Regions from separate parts of the Microbacterium endophyticum genome, predicted to be linked through region 2. Evidence: predicted binding sites of a transcription regulator. Region 2 holds the regulator's gene; the other holds the start of a gene.
What was found. Region 2 encodes HspR, which represses chaperone genes until heat shock. Its sites were predicted from a motif close to AAGTTGAGTCNNNNNGACTCAACTT; they were not measured.

Region 1: G6N83_RS11390 (ATP-dependent Clp protease ATP-binding subunit) is a predicted target of HspR. The motif match lies at 4,304-4,328, and genes of this name have one in related genera.

Annotation. Positions count from the first base shown of each region.
Region 1 covers NZ_CP049255.1:2,435,352-2,444,754, forward strand. Annotated here, with positions in the region: gene G6N83_RS11365 (sugar ABC transporter substrate-binding protein) at 1-1,011, opposite strand, end outside; gene G6N83_RS11370 (hypothetical protein) at 1,200-2,135, shown strand; gene G6N83_RS11375 (class I SAM-dependent methyltransferase) at 2,107-3,225, opposite strand; gene G6N83_RS11380 (hypothetical protein) at 3,238-3,390, opposite strand; gene G6N83_RS11385 (EI24 domain-containing protein) at 3,411-4,163, opposite strand; gene G6N83_RS11390 (ATP-dependent Clp protease ATP-binding subunit) at 4,375-6,912, shown strand; gene G6N83_RS11395 (LLM class flavin-dependent oxidoreductase) at 6,922-7,704, shown strand; gene G6N83_RS11400 (DoxX family protein) at 7,704-8,096, shown strand; gene G6N83_RS11405 (GntR family transcriptional regulator) at 8,180-8,881, shown strand; gene G6N83_RS11410 (1-aminocyclopropane-1-carboxylate deaminase) at 8,878-9,403, shown strand, end outside.
Region 2 covers NZ_CP049255.1:1,324,177-1,333,579, reverse strand. Annotated here, with positions in the region: gene G6N83_RS06210 (hypothetical protein) at 1-568, shown strand, start outside; gene dnaK (molecular chaperone DnaK) at 682-2,547, shown strand; gene G6N83_RS06200 (nucleotide exchange factor GrpE) at 2,557-3,150, shown strand; gene G6N83_RS06195 (DnaJ C-terminal domain-containing protein) at 3,159-4,166, shown strand; gene G6N83_RS06190 (heat shock protein transcriptional repressor HspR) at 4,208-4,648, shown strand; gene G6N83_RS06185 (potassium channel family protein) at 4,689-5,438, shown strand; gene G6N83_RS06180 (ABC transporter ATP-binding protein) at 5,448-7,175, shown strand; gene G6N83_RS06175 (ABC transporter ATP-binding protein) at 7,172-9,202, shown strand; gene G6N83_RS06170 (ion channel protein) at 9,199-9,403, opposite strand, start outside.

The DNA.
Region 1 (9,403 bases), 1.1 Mb from region 2:
CGACGCATCGCCAGCATCGACGACTGTCTGCACCTCGTCAGGCCCGACAAGCTGCGGTGTGACGGCGATATACGGTGTGCCGTCGTCGAGCGTGAGATCGGTGCTCACCGTTTCACCGTTGAGCAGCTTCACGACGACGTCAACGGCCGCCGTTGCTTCGTCAGCCACCGGCTTGTAGACAGTGGCTGTCTGCCACCCGAGCAGGATGTTCTGGAGCCCAGCCACGTTGGCGTCTTGGCCCGAAACTGGAACTCCCGTCAGATTGTTCTTCTGCAGGATGGAGATAACTCCCGCAGCGTTGGTGTCATTCGCCGACCACACAGCATCGACGCTTCCGCCAAGAGATGTGAGGGCCTGCTCGAAGTTCGTTGCCGACTTCGCCTGATCCCACACGCCCTTGGGCTCGGCAGCCGGTGTGATTCCGGCAGCCGACATCGCTTTGTCTGCGCCCTCACGGAACATCGCCGCGTTACCGTCGGTCGGGTCACCACCCATGTAGATGACTGAGGCGGTTGCCGGGTCCTTACCGGCGGCGGTCAGTCCATCGACAATCGTCTGTCCTTCAAGCTCTCCCACCTGCACGTTGTCGAACGAGACGTAGTAGTCGGCGCCGGTAAATGGTCGGTCATAGGCGATAACCGGGATGCCTTGAGCCTTCGCTTTGGTTGCAACCCCTTCAGCCGCGCCGTTGTAATCGACGAGCAGCATGACGCCGCAGCCCTGCGTGAGCTGTTGGTCTGCGATGGTCGAGTACTTGCTCGTGTCTCCCTGCGCATTTTGAATGTCGACCTCGAAACCCGCCGATGTCAGGCCCTCTTCGAGATACGCACGGTCAAAGTTCTCCCAACGGGGTGACGATGCCGCATCCGGAAGGATGACGCAGGCCCGAGCCGCTGCATCGCCGCCACCACCGTCGCTACTTGCCGTGTCGGTTGAACCAGAACAACCCGATAGCGCTAACGCTGTGGTGGCTGAGAGCGCTCCCACAAGCGCCCATGTGCTTTTCTTCATTTCTCACCCTTCATTGACGTGAAAAACTTCACTCGCATCGTCATCGACGCGGCACTTGAACCTTGCTCCTCGGGATTGCGAAAGAAAAGCAATTGACGGTCACAGTTCGGTAACGGCGTGTGGATCTCCGTCGCTCGTGAACACGACATGATGGCAATGGCAGGCGAAACGAGAGGGTCACCATGCGGATGCGGACGACATCAACGCAGCGAACGTATCGCTATGTTCGGCTCTCGATCGTCGGGGCAGTTTTTGCGCTCGGCGTCACGCTCGCCGCGGTGTTTGTCACTGACGGTCCACTCACATCCATCAGTGCGGCCTACTATTCACCGGCGCGGGATGTGTTCGTCGGGGCTATTTTTGCCATCACGCTCGCGCTCGTTGCGCTGTCGGGTAGGAGCATCGAGCAGGCGCTCCTCGATTACATGGCGATTCTTGCCCCCATCGTCGCGATCGTGCCGACGCCAATCGACCCAGCGGTATGGGGCGGAACATGTGCCGACGCACCGTCGTGTGTTCCGCCAGAGTTTGCGGCAAGCGTTGATGTCAGCGCCGTCGCGCTCATCGCCACAGCGGCAGCCGCCGTCGGTGGAGCCTGGGCCCTTGCCATCGTGCAGCGCACACTGAGTCGCGCTTCAGGGATCGCCCTCATCATCGCGGCACTCATCGTCATTGCGATGGGCGCGTGGTGGATCATCTGGCCGCAGGGGTTCCTGCAGGGTGCTCACGCCGTAGCGGCATCCCTCTTTTTCGGTCTTATCGCTGCGGTTGCAACTATTGCGGCTCTCGGTGCCGGACGCCTCGCTCGAACTCGCCGTCGTGGACTCATATACCGGGGCGCGTATGCCACCGTCGCTATCGGGATTGGCGTGAGCGTTGCGCTACTGATCACAGTTGTGCTGTGCGACGTATGGGGCTTCGATGTGTCGCGTGCTACCGGCATCCCACTGATATTTGTCGGCGAGGCGTTGGCGCTTGCCCTTTTTGCCGTCTTTTGGACAGTGCAAACCGTACAGCTCTGGAACGATCCGGATGCCTCAGAAGACTCTGCCGCAGAAGACTCTGCCGCAGAAGACTCTGCCGCAGCTGAGAACCCTAGCGCCGTACCGAACGCGTCACAGTGAACTTGGTGTTGCGACCAATCTGACGGGTCGGGCCGACGATCCGCTCGAGGGCGGAGCGGTAGGCCAGCGAAGTGTTCCAGACGGTCCACAATTCGCCGCCGGGACGAAGTACCCGCGCGGCGTCTTCGAACATGCGCGGGGCGATGGAATCGTGAATCGCGGCACCAGCGTGGAACGGAGGGTTGAGCGCGATGAAGGATGCGCTTGCATCCGGCCGCAGTGACAGTGCGTCATCACGCTGGACTTCAACGCGTGACGAGATCCCGTTTGCTTCGATTGTCGCTGTGGCGGAGGCGACGGCCGCGGCGGACTGATCCGATGCGTACACGCGCGCGTCGGGGTGCCGTAGCGCAAGGGTTGCCCCGACGACGCCACTGCCGCAGGCCATATCAATGAGCGGGTCGGCAGAAGAGCCACCCGGCACGGTGTCTGGCAGGCACTCCAGCAGGAAGCGAGTACCGATATCGATCGCTGTGCCCGCGAATACTCCACCGAATGCGCAGACAGACATTCCGCTGTGAACAGCCAGAGAAGCCCTGGGGTCGGCGCCGTCGTGTGGCTGGCATGCGATGAGAACGCGCGATTTCTGTCGAGCGTGAGTCACATCGACGCGATCGAAATACTCGCGGAGTACATCGTTCATCGCGGGAGTCATGTGCTTGATGCGCCCACCCGCGTACACAACAACCCCGGGGGCTGCGTGTGCGGCGATGAGTCCTGCGATATCACGCAGAGCATCGAGCGACCGGGGTAGTCGCAAAAGAACTATCCGAGCTCCGGCGACCAGGCTGGCATCGAGCGGCTTTGAGACCGCGACATGCTCGAGGCCGACCCGCTTCGCGTTGGTGTGCAGTGCTCGCTCGCCGGTGAGCGAGTCCTGGTGGGTGCGGATGCCGCTGGCGCCTGCATCAGCGGCGGCAAGAGTCAATGCCCCATGAGTGTCTTCGATAACGACAAGGGTGCCGTCGCGGAGTTCACTTCGCGCGGACGCCGACTCGTCGAGGATCAGCGTGTCTGCGGCATCCCACGCCCGAAGCTCGGGCGCCTCAATATCGGGCCAGCGGCGAAGTGAATCGAAGGAGAAAGCCACCTGTGCGGTGTGCTACTTCGCTCTGAGGTGGATGGGCAGCGCCATCGCGAGAGAGACCAGCAGGATGCCAGAAATAAAGATCAGCGCCTCAAGTCCTGGAACAGAAAAGGAAATGCCGAAGGCGAACATGCCGAGCAGGAATAGCAGCAGCGAGATGATGAACATGAATCTCCCTCGAGGACGTCTCAATCCAGGGTACCCGCTGTGGGCGGGTTTGCTGTGACAAGGGATCGAGCGAGCAGTGTGGATCCGGCCACAGCAGCCGGCATTGTGACGACAGCGCCGAGCGGCACGAGAAAACACACCTGGGTGGCGACACCGAAGCCGAGGGCTCGTGCACGTTGGGCGCCGAGCATCGCGCGGCGGTCGCGACGCGCGATGCCGCGAGCGGCGAGGGCTCGAGAACTCAGCTCGTCCGCGAGCAACCAGCCGGTCAGCGTGACTCCGACGATCGCACCGAGGACGCCACCGACCGCGGGAACAAGCCCGAGTAGCCCTGCGAAGATCGATACTCCAATTCCGCGCACGAGGAGCGAAAGAGCATCGAGAATTCCCTGCCAGAATCCGGAATCGGCGGCTGGCGCGTGGTTGTCGAGATCAGTCTCGATGCGCAACCAAATGCGGTTGTAGAACGGCTCGCCGATCATGAGGCAGAGGGCTGTGAATGAGACGGCGAGAAGCACGAGGGTCGTGCCGACGAGTGCGGTGCCGACGGTGACTCGCAGAGCAGTAGCCCAGATTCCGGGCCAGTCCTCGGCAAACGGGGTGATGGCGACAGTGACCGAGGGGAGCGCAATCCCGAGCGCAACGAGGGCTGCCAGCATCCCGGCCCCCACGATTGCTGCGGGTATGAGGCCCAAGAACATGACGCCCGGCCGTCGGCGCCACCATGCAAACCCCTGCCCGAGCAGCATGGCCCCGCGTAAGAACTCTCGCATCGCCCACATCCTATTCGCGAGGGGTCGCAACACGCCGTTTTGTGCTGCGGGTACGCGGGGTGATGCGGCGTGTTGCGACCCCTCGCGAAGTCGGAGGATCAATTGCGGGTGGTGGGAATACGCCAGGAGCGCAGCTCGTTAACTTGATACGTAGCGGCGCAAGTTTGTAAAGTTGCTACGCATAACATCAAGTTTTTGAAGGAGCATGGCAATGCCCGAAGACTTCACTCCGGACGGATCGAACGCGTTTGACGACTTTCTCGCGCGCTACCTCGAAGGCGAGCGCGCGCGCGCCGCGCGATCGATCGACCTCAGCCGTTTCTTGAGCGCGCGCACGCAGGAAATTCTGCAGTCGGCCGGTCGATTTGCGATCGAGCGCGGGCAGCGAGAGCTCGATGCGCTGCACGTACTACGCGTCATAGTGACCGAAGCGCCGGCGCGTGACGCAGTGTCTCGTATTGGTGTTGACCCCGACCGCATCGCGCGCGCCGTAGACGAGCGTCTTCCTGCCCCCACTAGTGCCGCTGACATCGATGGTGCCGTCGTCACGACCTCGGTGCAGCGGCTGCTGTTTCATGCATTCCAGGTGGCTCGTTCGTCAGGCTCCACCTATATCGATCCCGAGCACATGTTCTTTGCTCTCGTGCTCGCTCAAGATGCTCCGGCAGGCCAGGTTCTGGCGGATGCTGGCGTCACGGCAGAAGCGCTCACCGAGGGCGCACGTGAGACGGTGACGTCAACGGGAGAGGCACCGGAACGTGAAGACAACCGCCCCGCCTCGACAACGCCGATGCTCGATCGTTTCGGCACCGACCTCACCGCTCGCGCGGAAGCCGGAAAGCTTGACCCGGTCATCGGTCGCGACACCGAGATCGAGCAGACAATTGAGATCTTGAGCCGTCGCACGAAGAACAACCCGGTATTGGTGGGCGAAGCCGGCGTCGGCAAGACCGCCATCGTCGAGGGTCTCGCGAGTGCAATCGCTGCCGGTACCGTGCCAGCACAGCTTGCCGACAAGCGGGTCATCTCGCTCGACCTCCCCGCAATGCTTTCGGGCGCCCGTTATCGGGGCGATTTCGAAGAGCGGCTGACCGGAACGATCGATGAGATCGTCGCTCAAGAGGGCAAAGTCATCGTCTTCATCGATGAGGTGCACACGGTAGTGGGCGCCGGCGGCGGCGGAGACGGAGCGATGGACGCCGGGAACATCCTGAAGCCTCGCCTCGCTCGTGGCGAACTTCGTCTGGTCGGCGCGACAACTCTGACTGAGTACCGCACGATCGAAAAGGACCCGGCTCTCGAACGTCGATTCCAGCCGGTCCGGGTGGGCGAGCCATCAATCGAGGATGCCGTGGCAATCCTTCACGGAGTCGCACCTGCGTACGCGGAACACCACGCAGTGACGTACACGGATGACGCGCTTCGTGCCGCTGTGGAACTCAGCGATCGCTATCTGACCGAACGAGTGCTTCCCGACAAGGCGATAGATCTCATCGACCAGGCGGGTGCGCGGCTACGGCTGCGCACCGGGCCCACCGTCGACGTGTCGGCACTTGTTGCGCAGCTTGCCGGCCTCGAAGCCGACAAGAATGCCGCAGTCTCCGCCGAGCACTACGAGGAAGCATCTCGGGTACGAGACGAGATGGCGTCGCTGCAAGAGCAGATAGACCGCGCGGTGGTGCCAGAACAGCACGCGAGCACGATCGTGGATGAAGCTCAGATTGCGTCAGTGATCAGCCGAGCGACCGGCATCCCCGCCAACCGCATCACCGAATCGGAACGTACCCGACTCGGGAGCCTAGAGGCTGAGCTCCACGACCGTGTAATCGGGCAGGACGACGCAGTCGCCGCGGTGTCGCGGGCCGTCCGCCGCAACTGCACCGGCATGGGCGATGCAGAGCGCCCAGTTGGTTCGTTCCTCTTTTTGGGCCCCACTGGGGTTGGAAAGACGGAGCTTGCGAAGGCATTGGCCTCGTCGCTGTTCGACGATGACTCGCGCGTCATCCGGTTCGACATGAGCGAGTTCGGCGAGCGACACACTGTCTCTCGGCTCGTCGGTGCCCCTCCCGGATACGTCGGTTACGACGAAGCGGGCCAGCTGACCGAGCGAGTACGACGCAACCCCTACTCCGTTGTGCTGTTCGACGAGATCGAGAAAGCTCACCCAGACGTCTTCAATCTGCTGCTGCAGGTGCTCGATGATGGGCGTTTGACCGACGGACAGGGCCGCACAGTCGATTTTCGAAACACCGTCATCGTCATGACATCAAACCTGGGTAGCGAATTCCTCGCGTCCCGATCCGGGGCCATCGGCTTCATTGCAGACGGTGGCGGCGCTACCGGGTTCGGCAGTGAGGCGGATCTTCGCGCTCGCGTGATGGGAAAGCTTCGCGAGTCGATGCGTCCCGAGTTCTTGAACCGAATCGATGAGATTGTGCTGTTCCGAAAGCTCGATTCTCACCAACTGCACGAGATCGTTCGTCTGCTTCTCACCGACACAGCTGCTCGCCTTGAGCACCAGAATGTGAGCTTTACGGTGACCGACGCGGCAATTGCGTGGCTTGCGGAAACCGGGTACGAACCCGAGTTCGGGGCACGGCCGCTGCGCCGGGTCATCCAGCGTGAAGTAGACGATCGTGTGGCCGACATGTTCGTTGCCGGAACGCTCGCTGATGGGGGCGTCGTACAGGTCGACGCGATGGACGGCACGCTCGTCGTGTCGTCGCCGGTGCTTTCAGCCGCGGCGTAGTCTCGAATCATGAACGATCGCCGCGGTCACGTCTCAATCGGCGTGGCTGCGGTGATCGGTACTGTCCGCATCCGTGCCATTGCCGCGCTCGTCGAGCAGGCAGGTTTTCATGCGCTGTGGATCAATGACACTCCGGGCGCGGATGCGTTGGCGGGGCTCGCTGCCGCCGCGGCAGTAACCGAGCGCATCAACCTGGCGACCGGTGTCGTTCCCTTGGATCGTCGGAGCGCCGACCAGATCGTCGATGACGTGTCGTCGCTGGAGCTTCCAGAAGACCGATTGATAATCGGAATCGGAACCGGCGGTATGCGCACCGGTGCTTTGGCACACGTGAGGACTGCCGTTGACACCGTCAAAGATGGCACTCGAGCGCGGGTCGTGGTGGGAGCGCTCGGCCCGAAGATGCGCGCGTTGGCTGCGGAGCGGAGCGACGGTGTGCTCCTGAACTGGCTGACACCAGAAGCGGCAGCGGAGCAGACTGGCGAGACCAGGTCGCGGGGGAATGCTCGCAGCATCCTGTACGTCCGCACCGCGTTCGACCCGGATGCCGCGGGCGCTCTTGAGGAAGAAAGCGCGCGTTATGCCAGCTTCCCGCAGTATGCCGCCAACTTTGCCCGCCTTGGTGTCAGCGCCGGGGATACTGTCATCGCGCCCGGCGAACACGCGCGGGAGCGTCTTTCCGCCTACCGCGGCGCCGTCGACGAAGTCGTGTTGCGCGCGATCACGCCGGGGAACACCGCGCGAGACGATGCTGCTTTCGTCGCGCGCGCAGCGATCGAGCGCGATCGCTGATGACTCGTGTGGTCGTAGCTGCCAGGTGGTTGCTTGCCGCCCTCCTCATCGCGGCCGGCCTTTCTCACCTGACCTGGGGCCGTCGCGGTTACCGCATTGTGGTGCCCGACTGGGCGCCGCGGGTAACCGGGCTCGATAAGGACGCGATCGTGGTGACATCCGGCGCGGTTGAGATCATGCTCGGAGCTGCGGCCATCGCGCTGCCGCGTGAGCGCCGCCGTGTCGGCGGTGTGATCGCAGCATTCTTCATCGCGGTCTTGCCGGGAAACGTCCACCAGTGGCGCACCGGACGAAACGCCCCAATGCTCGGAAGCGATCGCGCGCGATTTGGGCGACTCTTCTTGCAGCCGGTTCTGGTGGCGTGGGCGCTGTGGAGCACCTCGCGGTCGTAACTGGCGGTCGTCACTGTTGTTCTTAACTGGGAGAACCCACGGATGACTTGACGTCCTCACATCAGTGATGTGCAATATATTGCATGTCACTACCGCACGCCGAGCGTCCTAGGTCGCTGCGTGACTACGCCTACCAGCAGATCCGTGACGCGATTGTGTCGGGCGAGCTTGCTCCCGGGGCGCGACTGCGCGACCCTGAGCTCGAAGAATGGCTCGGAGTGAGCCGCACGCCCATTAGAGAAGCTCTGACCCGCTTAGAAGCCGCGGGCCTCGTGCATACACGCCGAGCGAAGCTCACCGAGGTTGCTCCACTCGATGCTCGACAGGCGCTCGCCGCACAGCGCGTGGCGGCGGCTCTCCACGAACTAGCAATGCGTGACGCGGTTCCGTTGATGACAGGTGGTGACCACGACTCAATGCGGGCAGCCAACGCGCGATTCACGGCAGCTCTCGGTGCCTCAGACGTTGACGGTGCGATAGCCGCAGACGATGACTTCCATGCCGTAGCTGTCAGGGCGAGTGCAAACCCGCTCCTGCCCGGCCTCCTCGAACAGGTCAGCCCCGCGCTTCGCCGACTCGAGCGCGCGCGGTTCGCAAGCCTCGCCGGTCGCGGCAGCGTTGCCGACCACGAACGAATTATCGCGCTGTGCGTCCGTGGCGACATCGACGCGGCAGCGACGGCGACCCGCGAGAACTGGCTCACTCTCGAGCGGCTTTTGCCCGAGGCATCCGATCACACACTCCGCACGACCCCGGCACCGACTTTGAATGAGGATCCGCAATGACACTGGCCGATTTTCCCCGCCATTCTCTGATGTTCGGGCCGAGCCCGGTACATCCCCTCAACCGTTTGAGCGATCACCTCGGTGGGGCGCGCGTGTGGGCGAAGCGTGAGGATGTCTCGAGTGGACTTGCCTACGGCGGCAACAAGGTACGAAAGCTTGAGTACCTCGTGCCCGATGCACTCGCGCAGGGAGCTGACACGCTCGTCTCGATCGGGGGAGTGCAGTCGAACCACACGAGGCAGGTCGCGGCTGTCGCGGCGCACCTCGGGATGAAGGCCGTGCTTGTGCAAGAGCAATGGGTCGACTGGCCCGATTCCGTCAACGACCGCGTCGGCAACATCATGCTCTCGCGAATCATGGGCGCCGATGTGCGGCTTTCGCCGTCGGGCTTCGGGATCGGGTTCAAGGACTCGTGGAAAGGGGCAATCGCCGACGTAGAGGAGCGTGGCGGCACGCCGTACGCGATTCCCGCGGGCGCAAGCGACCACCCGCTGGGTGGGCACGGTTTTGCGAACTGGGCCC
Region 2 (9,403 bases):
TGGCCCGGTGCAGGGTCGCCTCAATAGCGCCGTGCTGACGCTAGAGATGGCGATACAGCCGGGAAATAGCATGAACGTTGACACGCTGCTCGAAGAACTAGAACGAGTGCTCACTTCGTCGGCGAGGGAATTGGAAACCTTCACCCGCGACCTTCCGCAACGCGGCATTCGAGCGGTGGCTTCCCTGCTCGTTGATCAATGGAGAGGGTTGGTGGACATCACCTTCTACCTCGCGGATGATGTTGAGGCCGCTTTGGATGAGAGCGACGAGGGCGCACTCGTCGCCGATCTTGCGATCGATACCGTGACGAACACTTCGCGGCACGGCGACGCCTCTTGGGCAGTGCTCTCCTTTTCGAAGACTGACAAGTTTTTTCGAGTTGATTGCCAGTCCGACTCCGCTATTCGTGATTTGAATCCAGTGAACGAAGCTGGTCTTTTGCTCAGGGTGCTTGAGGCAAGAGGTGGAGCGTGGGCACTCGCTCCCTCGACCACGGGTGCGCACTTTTGGGCGACAGTCAAACGCAGCGATCGCAAAGTTGAGTCGACTGATATCAACTTCATTTGACACGACCAGCGTGGGTGAGTAGCCTTGAGTCATCACGGCTCAACCTGTTGATTCGTGAGCAAACTTCATCACCATCGGCCACGCTGGGCGCGGCCCCCGTAAAGGAGAATCACATGCCACGTGCTGTCGGAATCGACCTCGGTACAACCAACTCGGTCGTCAGCGTCCTCGAGGGCGGCGAGCCCAAGGTCATCGCGAATGCCGAAGGTTTCCGCACAACCCCGTCTGTTGTCGCATTCACCAAGGATGGCGAGGTGCTCGTCGGTGAAACCGCTAAGCGCCAGGCCGTCACGAACGTCGACCGCACCATCTCTTCCGTCAAGCGCCACATGGGCACGGACTGGAAGACGCAGCCGATCGATGACAAGGGTTACACCCCGCAGGAAGTTTCGGCCCGCATCCTTCAGAAGCTCAAGCACGACGCCGAGCAGTACCTTGGTGACACCGTGACGGATGCCGTCATCACCGTCCCCGCGTACTTCAACGACGCCGAGCGCCAGGCCACGAAAGAGGCCGGCGAGATCGCGGGACTCAACGTTCTGCGCATCATCAACGAGCCCACCGCCGCGGCTCTTGCCTACGGCCTCGACAAAGGTAAAGAAGACGAACTCATCCTCGTCTTCGACCTCGGTGGCGGTACGTTCGACGTCTCGCTGCTCGAAGTGGGTAAGGACGACGACTTCTCCACCATCCAGGTGCGCTCCACCGCCGGAGACAACCGCCTCGGTGGCGACGACTGGGACCAGCGCGTCGTTGACTACCTGATCAAGCAGTTCAAGGCCACCTCGGGTGTGGATGTTTCGGGCGACAAGATCGCGCTGCAGCGCCTCAAGGAAGCTGCTGAGCAGGCCAAGAAGGAACTCTCGAGCTCGAGCTCGACCAGCATCAACCTTCCCTACCTTTCGCTCACGGACAGCGGTCCGGTTTCGCTCTCTGAGACCCTCACGCGCGCCAAGTTCGAGGACCTCACCAAGGACCTGCTCGACCGCACTAAGAAGCCTTTTGCTGACGTCATCCGTGAAGCTGGCATCAAGGTCTCGGACATCGACCACGTCGTCCTCGTCGGTGGATCGACCCGTATGCCCGCCGTCGCCGAACTGGTGAAGCAGGAAGCTGGAAAAGAAGCCAACAAGGGCGTCAACCCTGATGAGGTCGTCGCCGTCGGCGCCGCTCTCCAGGCTGGCGTGCTGAAGGGCGAGCGCAAAGACGTTCTGCTGATCGACGTGACACCCCTGAGCCTCGGTATCGAGACCAAGGGTGGCATCATGACCAAGCTCATCGAGCGGAACACTGCGATCCCCACCAAGCGCAGCGAAACCTTCACGACCGCTGACGACAACCAGCCGTCTGTTGCCATCCAGGTCTTCCAGGGTGAGCGTGAGTTCACTCGCGACAACAAGCCGCTAGGAACCTTCGAACTCACCGGAATCGCCCCGGCCCCCCGCGGGATTCCGCAGGTTGAGGTGACCTTCGACATCGATGCCAACGGCATCGTGCACGTGTCCGCGAAGGACAAGGGCACCGGTACCGAGCAGTCGATGACGATCACGGGTGGCTCGTCGCTCCCCAAGGAAGACATCGAGCGCATGGTGCGCGAAGCGGAAGAGAACGCTGCGGAAGACAAGAAGCGTCGCGAACTCGCCGAGGTCCGAAACCAGGCCGAGACCCTCTCTTACTCGATCGAGAAGCTCATCAGCGACAACGCTGACAAGCTGCCCGAAGAGGTCAAGACCGAGGTTCAGGGCGACGTTGACGCACTCAAGGCAGCTCTCGCCGGAGACGACGACGACGCTGTGAAGACAGCGTTCGACAAGCTCAACGCCAGCCAGCAGAAGCTCGGCGAAGCAATCTATGCATCGAGCCAGTCAGAGCAGGCTGCCCCGAGCGCTGATGAGCAGTCCGCAGACAGCGGTGAGACGGCATCCGATGAGGATGTTGTCGACGCCGAGGTCATCGACGAAGACGACGAAAAGAAATAAGACAGAACCATGGCAAAAAAGAACTTCGACGAAACGCCCGAAGGCGACGACGAGGTTCGGCCGAGCGATGAGGGGTCGGAAGCACAGGCTTCCGACCCCGAGTCGCAGGACGAGCTGACGGTCGACGACATTCTGGGTGCTGCTCAAAGCGCAGAGGCTGCCGCCGAAGGTGCAGAAGCTGTCGCCGACGAGCCCGACCTCTTAACTGACCTCAAGCGAGTTCAGGCCGAGTACGCCAACTACCGTCGCCGCACCGAAGACCAGCGCGAGGTGGAGATCGAGCGAGCGAAGGGATCAGTGGCCAAAGGCCTGCTGCCCGTACTCGATGACCTCGACCGTGCCGCGAAGCACGGCGATCTCGTCGAGGGTACGCCATTCGCTGCTATCGCTGACAAGCTTCGCGGCGTCGCTGAGCGCATGGGTCTCGAAACCTACGGTGCTGCCGGCGACGTCTTCGACCCGCAGCAGCACGAGGCGATCTTTCAGCAGCCGACACCCGGCGCGACAGAGACGACAGTTCTCGAAGTCGTCGAGGTCGGATACCGCCTGGGCACTGTGGAACTGCGTCCGGCAAAGGTCGTCGTCGCCGTTCCGGCGGAATAGGAGACGCTGTGGCCAGTCAGGACTGGTTCGACAAGGACTTCTACGCGATGCTCGGCGTCTCAAAAGACGTCAGCGCTGCCGATCTGAAGAAGACCTACCGCAAGCTCGCCCGTAAGTACCACCCCGACTCGAATCAGGGCGATAGCAAGGCTGAGGCGAAGTTCAAAGAGATCAGTGAAGCCTATTCAGTGCTGAACGATCCCACCCAACGCGAAGAGTACGACCAAATTCGCGCGATGGGCTCCGGTGCTCGTTTCAGCGCCGGAGGTACGAACGGCGGCGGATTCGATGACGTGTTCAGCGGATTCGGCGGCGCGCGTGGCAGCCGAGGCGGGGGAGCTGCCGGGTTCTCGCAAGAGGACTTCGGCGACTTCTTCACGATGTTCGATCAGGGTGGGTCATCGCGGTTCGGTTCAGGATCCTTCGGCCAGACGAGTGGCGGATTCCGCGGCTACGGCGGCCCCACAAGGGGTGCAGACGTCACCGCACGGACGACTCTGGACTTCATCACCGCGGCCAAGGGCGAAACGATCAGTTTGCAGTCGGAAGACGGCAAACCGTTCAAAGTGAAGATTCCCGCCGGTGTCTCGGATGGGCAGAAGATTCGACTGCGCGGACGGGGACGTCCCTCTCCAGACGGTGGTGAGAGCGGCGACGTCGTCGTGCAGGTATCGGTGCGACAGCATCCAGTCTTCACGCGCGAAGGTCTCAACCTTCGCGTTGTGGTGCCGGTGACCTTCACAGAGGCAGCGCTGGGTGCCACGATTGAGGTGCCCACACTCGGTGGTGATCCCGTCAAGTTGCGGGTCGCTCCCGGAACCCCGTCGGCGCGAGTGCTTCGGGTCAAGGGTCGGGGCATCCAAACGACGAAGGGCACCGGTGACCTCCTCGCGGAGGTGCAGGTGGCAGTACCAGCGCATCTCGATGATGCCGCCCGGGCGGCACTGGAGAAGTTCCAAGAACTAGAACCACACGAAAACCCGCGCGCCGACCTCATGTCGAAAGCGCGCGGCTAGCTCCACCACAGCTGACGAGGGATGACGGGAGGCGATAGTGAATGTCGGAAGACACGATTGATGAAGACGCACCTATCTTCGCCATCGCTACGGCGGCAGAGCTTGCGAACATGCACCCGCAAACGCTCCGTCAATACGACCGCATCGGTCTCGTCGTTCCCGCGCGCACCAAAGGCGGCTCGCGTCGATATTCGGTACGCCATATCGCGCAGTTGCGTGAGGTCGGGAGGCTTTCTGCCGAAGGCATGAGCCTCCCGGCTATCGCCCGCATCCTCGAACTTGAAGATCGAGTGCGAAATCTCGACCGTCAGGTGAGAGAGCTCGAACAGCGCGTCGCGAGTGAACTCGAGAATCGGCCCGGTGCGCGCGTGTTCGCGGCCGGGGCCACCGGATCTGTTGTGCGCCTCCGGCATGGAACACGCATGCGCCGTGCCACTGAGATCGTGGTGTGGCGTCCGCGCGGTGGCGAGCTCGAGCGCTAAGAATAGACGTAGCAGCGCCAACAGCCGGGGAGTTCCACTCATGTCGCGTAACGAAAAAGCGATGCAACGGTGGGAGACCCTCACCCGGTGGCCGCTGACCGCCGCAGCCCTCGTCTTTCTCGTCGTCTATACGGCGCAGGTCACGCTCGAGTACACGGGCACTGCGCGCATCATCGCTTCGACGGTCATTTTTGCGACCTGGGTTGCGTTCGTCGTTGACTACGTCGTGCGACTGAGCCTTGCGCACCCCAAGGGCGAATGGTTCCGAAAGCATCTGTTCGACCTCGCTGCCGTACTCGTGCCAATGCTGCGCCCGGTGCGCCTGCTCAGTGTTTTCATTCGCCCGCAGGGTGCAAAAGAAAGCGCCGGAGCGAATCTTCGTGCGCGCATGCTGATCTACGGTATCGGAGCCGCGCTGCTGCTTATTTGGATTGCTGCGCTTTCAGTGCTCGAGGTTGAGCGCTACGCGGCTGGGGGCAACATCCGGAGCTTCGGCGACGCGATTTGGTGGGCTTTTTGCACAGTGACAACCGTCGGTTACGGCGACTTCGTACCGGTCACTGTGCCAGGCCGCGCAATCGCCATCGGCCTCATGCTCGGCGGTGTTGTGCTTGTGGGTCTCATCACCGCAACCTTCTCGTCGTGGGTGATTGACCGCGTTACCCGTGGACACCAGGAGCAGCGCGCAGCGACCCGCGCAGATGTTGAGCGGCTCACTGCCGAACTCGACGCCCGGTTGCCTCGGCCGAGCGAGAGCCGTGGTCTCCCGAATGTCGGCGGTCCGCTCTAGTCTGAGCGTGTGCTCGGAAAAATTCTCTATCGCTACCTCAAGGGGTACCGCTGGCTCCTCGTGGGCGTGCTGGCATTCCAATTCATCGCAGCGATGGCGTCCCTCTACCTGCCGCGGTTGAACGCCAACATCATCGATCAGGGTGTCGCCCAGGGCGACACAGCCTATATCTGGTCAACAGGCAGCATCATGCTGACGATCTCGCTGGGGCAGATCACGGCATCTATCATCGCGACCTACTTCGCCGCCCGGGCGTCGATGGCCGCGGGGCGAGACATTCGCCGAGATGTCTACGAAAAAGTGAGCGGTTTCTCCGAGCGAGAAGTATCGACTTTCGGGCCAGGGTCGCTCATCACGCGCAATACAAATGACGTACAGCAAGTGCAGATGCTCGCCATGATGGCATCGACCATGCTCATCAACGCACCGTTGTTGGCGATCGGCGGCATCGTGATGGCACTGCAGCAAGACGTGGGGCTCAGCTGGTTGATCGGCGTCTCTGTGCCGACCCTGCTCGTGATCGCCGGACTCATCATCAGCCGCATGGTTCCGTTGTTCCGCAAATTTCAGAAGAAGTTGGATGCCGTCAACCGTGTTCTTCGTGAGCAGCTCACCGGGGTGCGAGTTGTGCGCGCTTTTGTGCGCGAAGACATCGAAGAAGAGCGTTTTCGTGTCGCGAACACCGACATTCGAGTCGTCGGCCGCAAGGTCGGGTCGCTGTTCGTGCTGCTCTTTCCGCTCGCGATGCTCGTGCTCAACGTCACCGTTGTCGGCGTGATCTGGTTCGGCGGAATACAAGTGAACGAAGGCACCGTCGAAATCGGCACGCTGTTCGCCTTCATGCAGTACGTCGGGCTCATCATGACCGGCGTGCTCATGGCGAGCTTCATGGCAATCATGATTCCGCGCGCTGCCGTCTCGGCAGAACGCATCAGCGAGGTGCTGGCAAGTGAGTCGACACTCGTGAAGCCCGAAGATCCGGTATCTGACTTTCCGACCCCCGGGGCTATTCGGTTCGCGGACGTCGCATTCAGCTATCCCGGAGCAGAGAAGCCTGTCTTGCAAGGCATCGATTTCGAAGCGGCGCGAGGCGAAACTGTGGCGGTTGTCGGCTCTACCGGTTCTGGCAAGACCACGCTGGTCTCGCTCATCCCCAGACTTTTCGACGTCACCGCAGGGGCGGTATCGGTGGGCGGGGTCGACGTGCGTCAAGCGGACCTCGACCGAATGTGGGAAGGCATCGGACTGGTGCCCCAGCGGCCCTTCCTCTTTACGGGCACCGTCGCCTCAAACCTTCGCTTCGGCCGGGAAGCCGCTACCGACGATGAGCTCTGGCACGCTCTCGAAATCGCACAGGGACGGGACTTCGTCGACGAGATGGAAGGCGGCTTGAACGCTCGAATCTCGCAGGGAGGCACGAACGTCTCCGGCGGACAACGGCAGCGCTTGGCGATCGCGCGTGCGATTGTGCGCCAGCCCGACGTGCTGGTTTTCGACGACTCGTTTTCGGCGCTCGACCTCACGACCGACGCACGGCTGCGGCAGGCGCTGTGGCGTGAACTCCCCGACGTCACCAAAATTGTCGTCGCCCAGCGGGTATCGACGATCACCGATGCAGACCGCATCGTGGTTCTTGATGCGGGCCGCATGGTCGGGGTCGGTACTCACGAGCAGTTGCTCGCAACCAACACGACGTACCGAGAAATCGTCGAATCGCAGTTGGGAGTCGAAGCATGAGTTCACCCGACATGCGGACGGAAGAAGAACGACTCGAACTCGAGCTTGCCGAACAGGCTCGCCAGACATCCGGGGATTGGGACAGCGTAAAGCCCGGCAAGGCTGCAAACTTCGGCGCCAGCTTTGCTCGACTCGTCGGTCTCCTGGGGCCCTACGCCGGCGCGTTCATTTTCGTTTCGTTCCTGGGAGCTTTAGGCGTCGTGCTCGCGGTCATTGCTCCCCGGGTGCTCGGTGAGGCAACCAACATCATCTTTGAGGGCGTCACCTCGGCGACGCTCGGGGCACAGTTCCCCGCGGGCACCAGTCAGGCAGAGGTCGTCGCAGCACTACAGGCGGCGGGCCAGGGAGACATGGCTAACGTCGTGGCGGCGATGAATGACTTCGTCGTTGGCGCCGGCGTCGATTTCGATCGGCTGCGCGTGGTCATCGTCGCCGCACTCGCTATTTATGTCGGATCATCAATCCTCAGTTGGGTCCAAGGGTTTGTCATCAACATCATCATGGTGCGCACGATGTGGCGCTTGCGTGAATCGGTTGAAGCAAAGCTCAACCGATTGCCGCTGGCGTATTTTGATCGAGTACAGCGCGGCGAGTTGATTTCGCGCGTCACCAATGACATCGACAACATCACGCAGACCATGCAGCAGTCGCTGTCGACGGTCGTGACGTCGGTACTCACTGTCTTCGGCGTGCTCATCATGATGTTCTCGATCTCATGGCAACTCGCGATTGTTGCGCTGGTGTCGTTGCCTTTGATGGCGGTCATATTCGGTGTCATCGGCCCGCGCTCGCAGAAGGCATTCGGCGTCCAGTGGAAAAAAGTGGGTCGTCTCAACGCCCGCGTCGAGGAGTCGTTCTCGGGACACGCGCTCGTCAAGGTGTTCGGGCGCGAGCACGACTCACGCGAGAAGTTCCAGGAAGAAAACGAAGACCTCTACCAGGCTGCGTTCAAGGCACAGTTTCTGTCGGGGATCATCATGCCCGGCATGATGTTCATCGGAAACCTCACCTACGTCGGCATCGCCGTTCTTGGCGGTCTCATGGTGGCCAGTGGAAATCTCCGTCTCGGTGATGTGCAGGCTTTCATCCAGTACTCCCAGCAGTTCACCCAGCCGCTCTCCGAGCTCGGCGGGATGGCAGCCGTTATCCAGTCGGGAACAGCATCCGCTGAGCGTGTCTTCGAATTGTTGGACGCCGACGAACAGGACCCGGATGCTGATGACGCTCCGGCGCTCGTTCGTGGGCCTGGCGTCATCGAATTCGAAAACGTGCAGTTCTCGTATTCTCCTGACAAGCCGCTTATTTCCGACCTCTCGTTCCGCGTGGAGCCGGGTCAAACTGTCGCAATTGTGGGGCCGACTGGTGCGGGAAAGACCACTCTCGTCAACCTCATCATGCGGTTCTACGAACTCGATGGCGGACGCATTCTGCTTGACGGTCAAGACATCGCCGAGTTGTCGCGAGACGACGTGCGATCGCGCACCGGAATGGTGCTGCAGGATCCGTGGCTTTTCGCCGGCACGATCCGTGACAACATTCGATACGGCCGTGAATCTGCCACCGACGAAGAGATAACCGACGCGGCGAACGCGACTCGCGTCGACCGGTTCGTGCACTCGTTGCCCGAGGGCTACGACACTGTGCTTGACGAAGACGCGGCGAACGTCTCAGCGGGTGAGAAGCAGCTCATCACCATCGCTCGTGCGTTCGTGGCTCAGCCTGCTGTGCTCATCTTGGATGAGGCGACGTCCTCGGTCGACACCCGTACCGAGTTGCTTCTGCAGCACGCGATGGCAGCGCTTCGGGAAGGCCGTACTTCGTTTGTCGTTGCTCACCGACTATCGACGATTCGTGACGCTGACCTCATCCTTGTGATGGAGCATGGTGACATCGTTGAAAAAGGCAGTCACAACGACCTCATCGCGAAAAAAGGCGCGTACTGGCGGTTGTACCAGTCGCAGTTCGAGCACGCCGCAACCGAACCCGACGCCATTGCGCCCGAAGACGCAACTGCGCCTGAGAGTTAGGCGCTTGCGGGAAGCGTGCCCGAAGCTTCGGACTTTTTAGGATGCACGATCATTTCCGGGGCAACACGCACGATGAGCCACGTTGGCAAGATCACAACGCACATCACGGGCAGCAGCGTGATGTCACCAGAGATTGCGACCGCGATGAACAGTGCGATCCAGCCATCCCGTGAAACTGCAAGCGTGAGTCCCAGCACACCG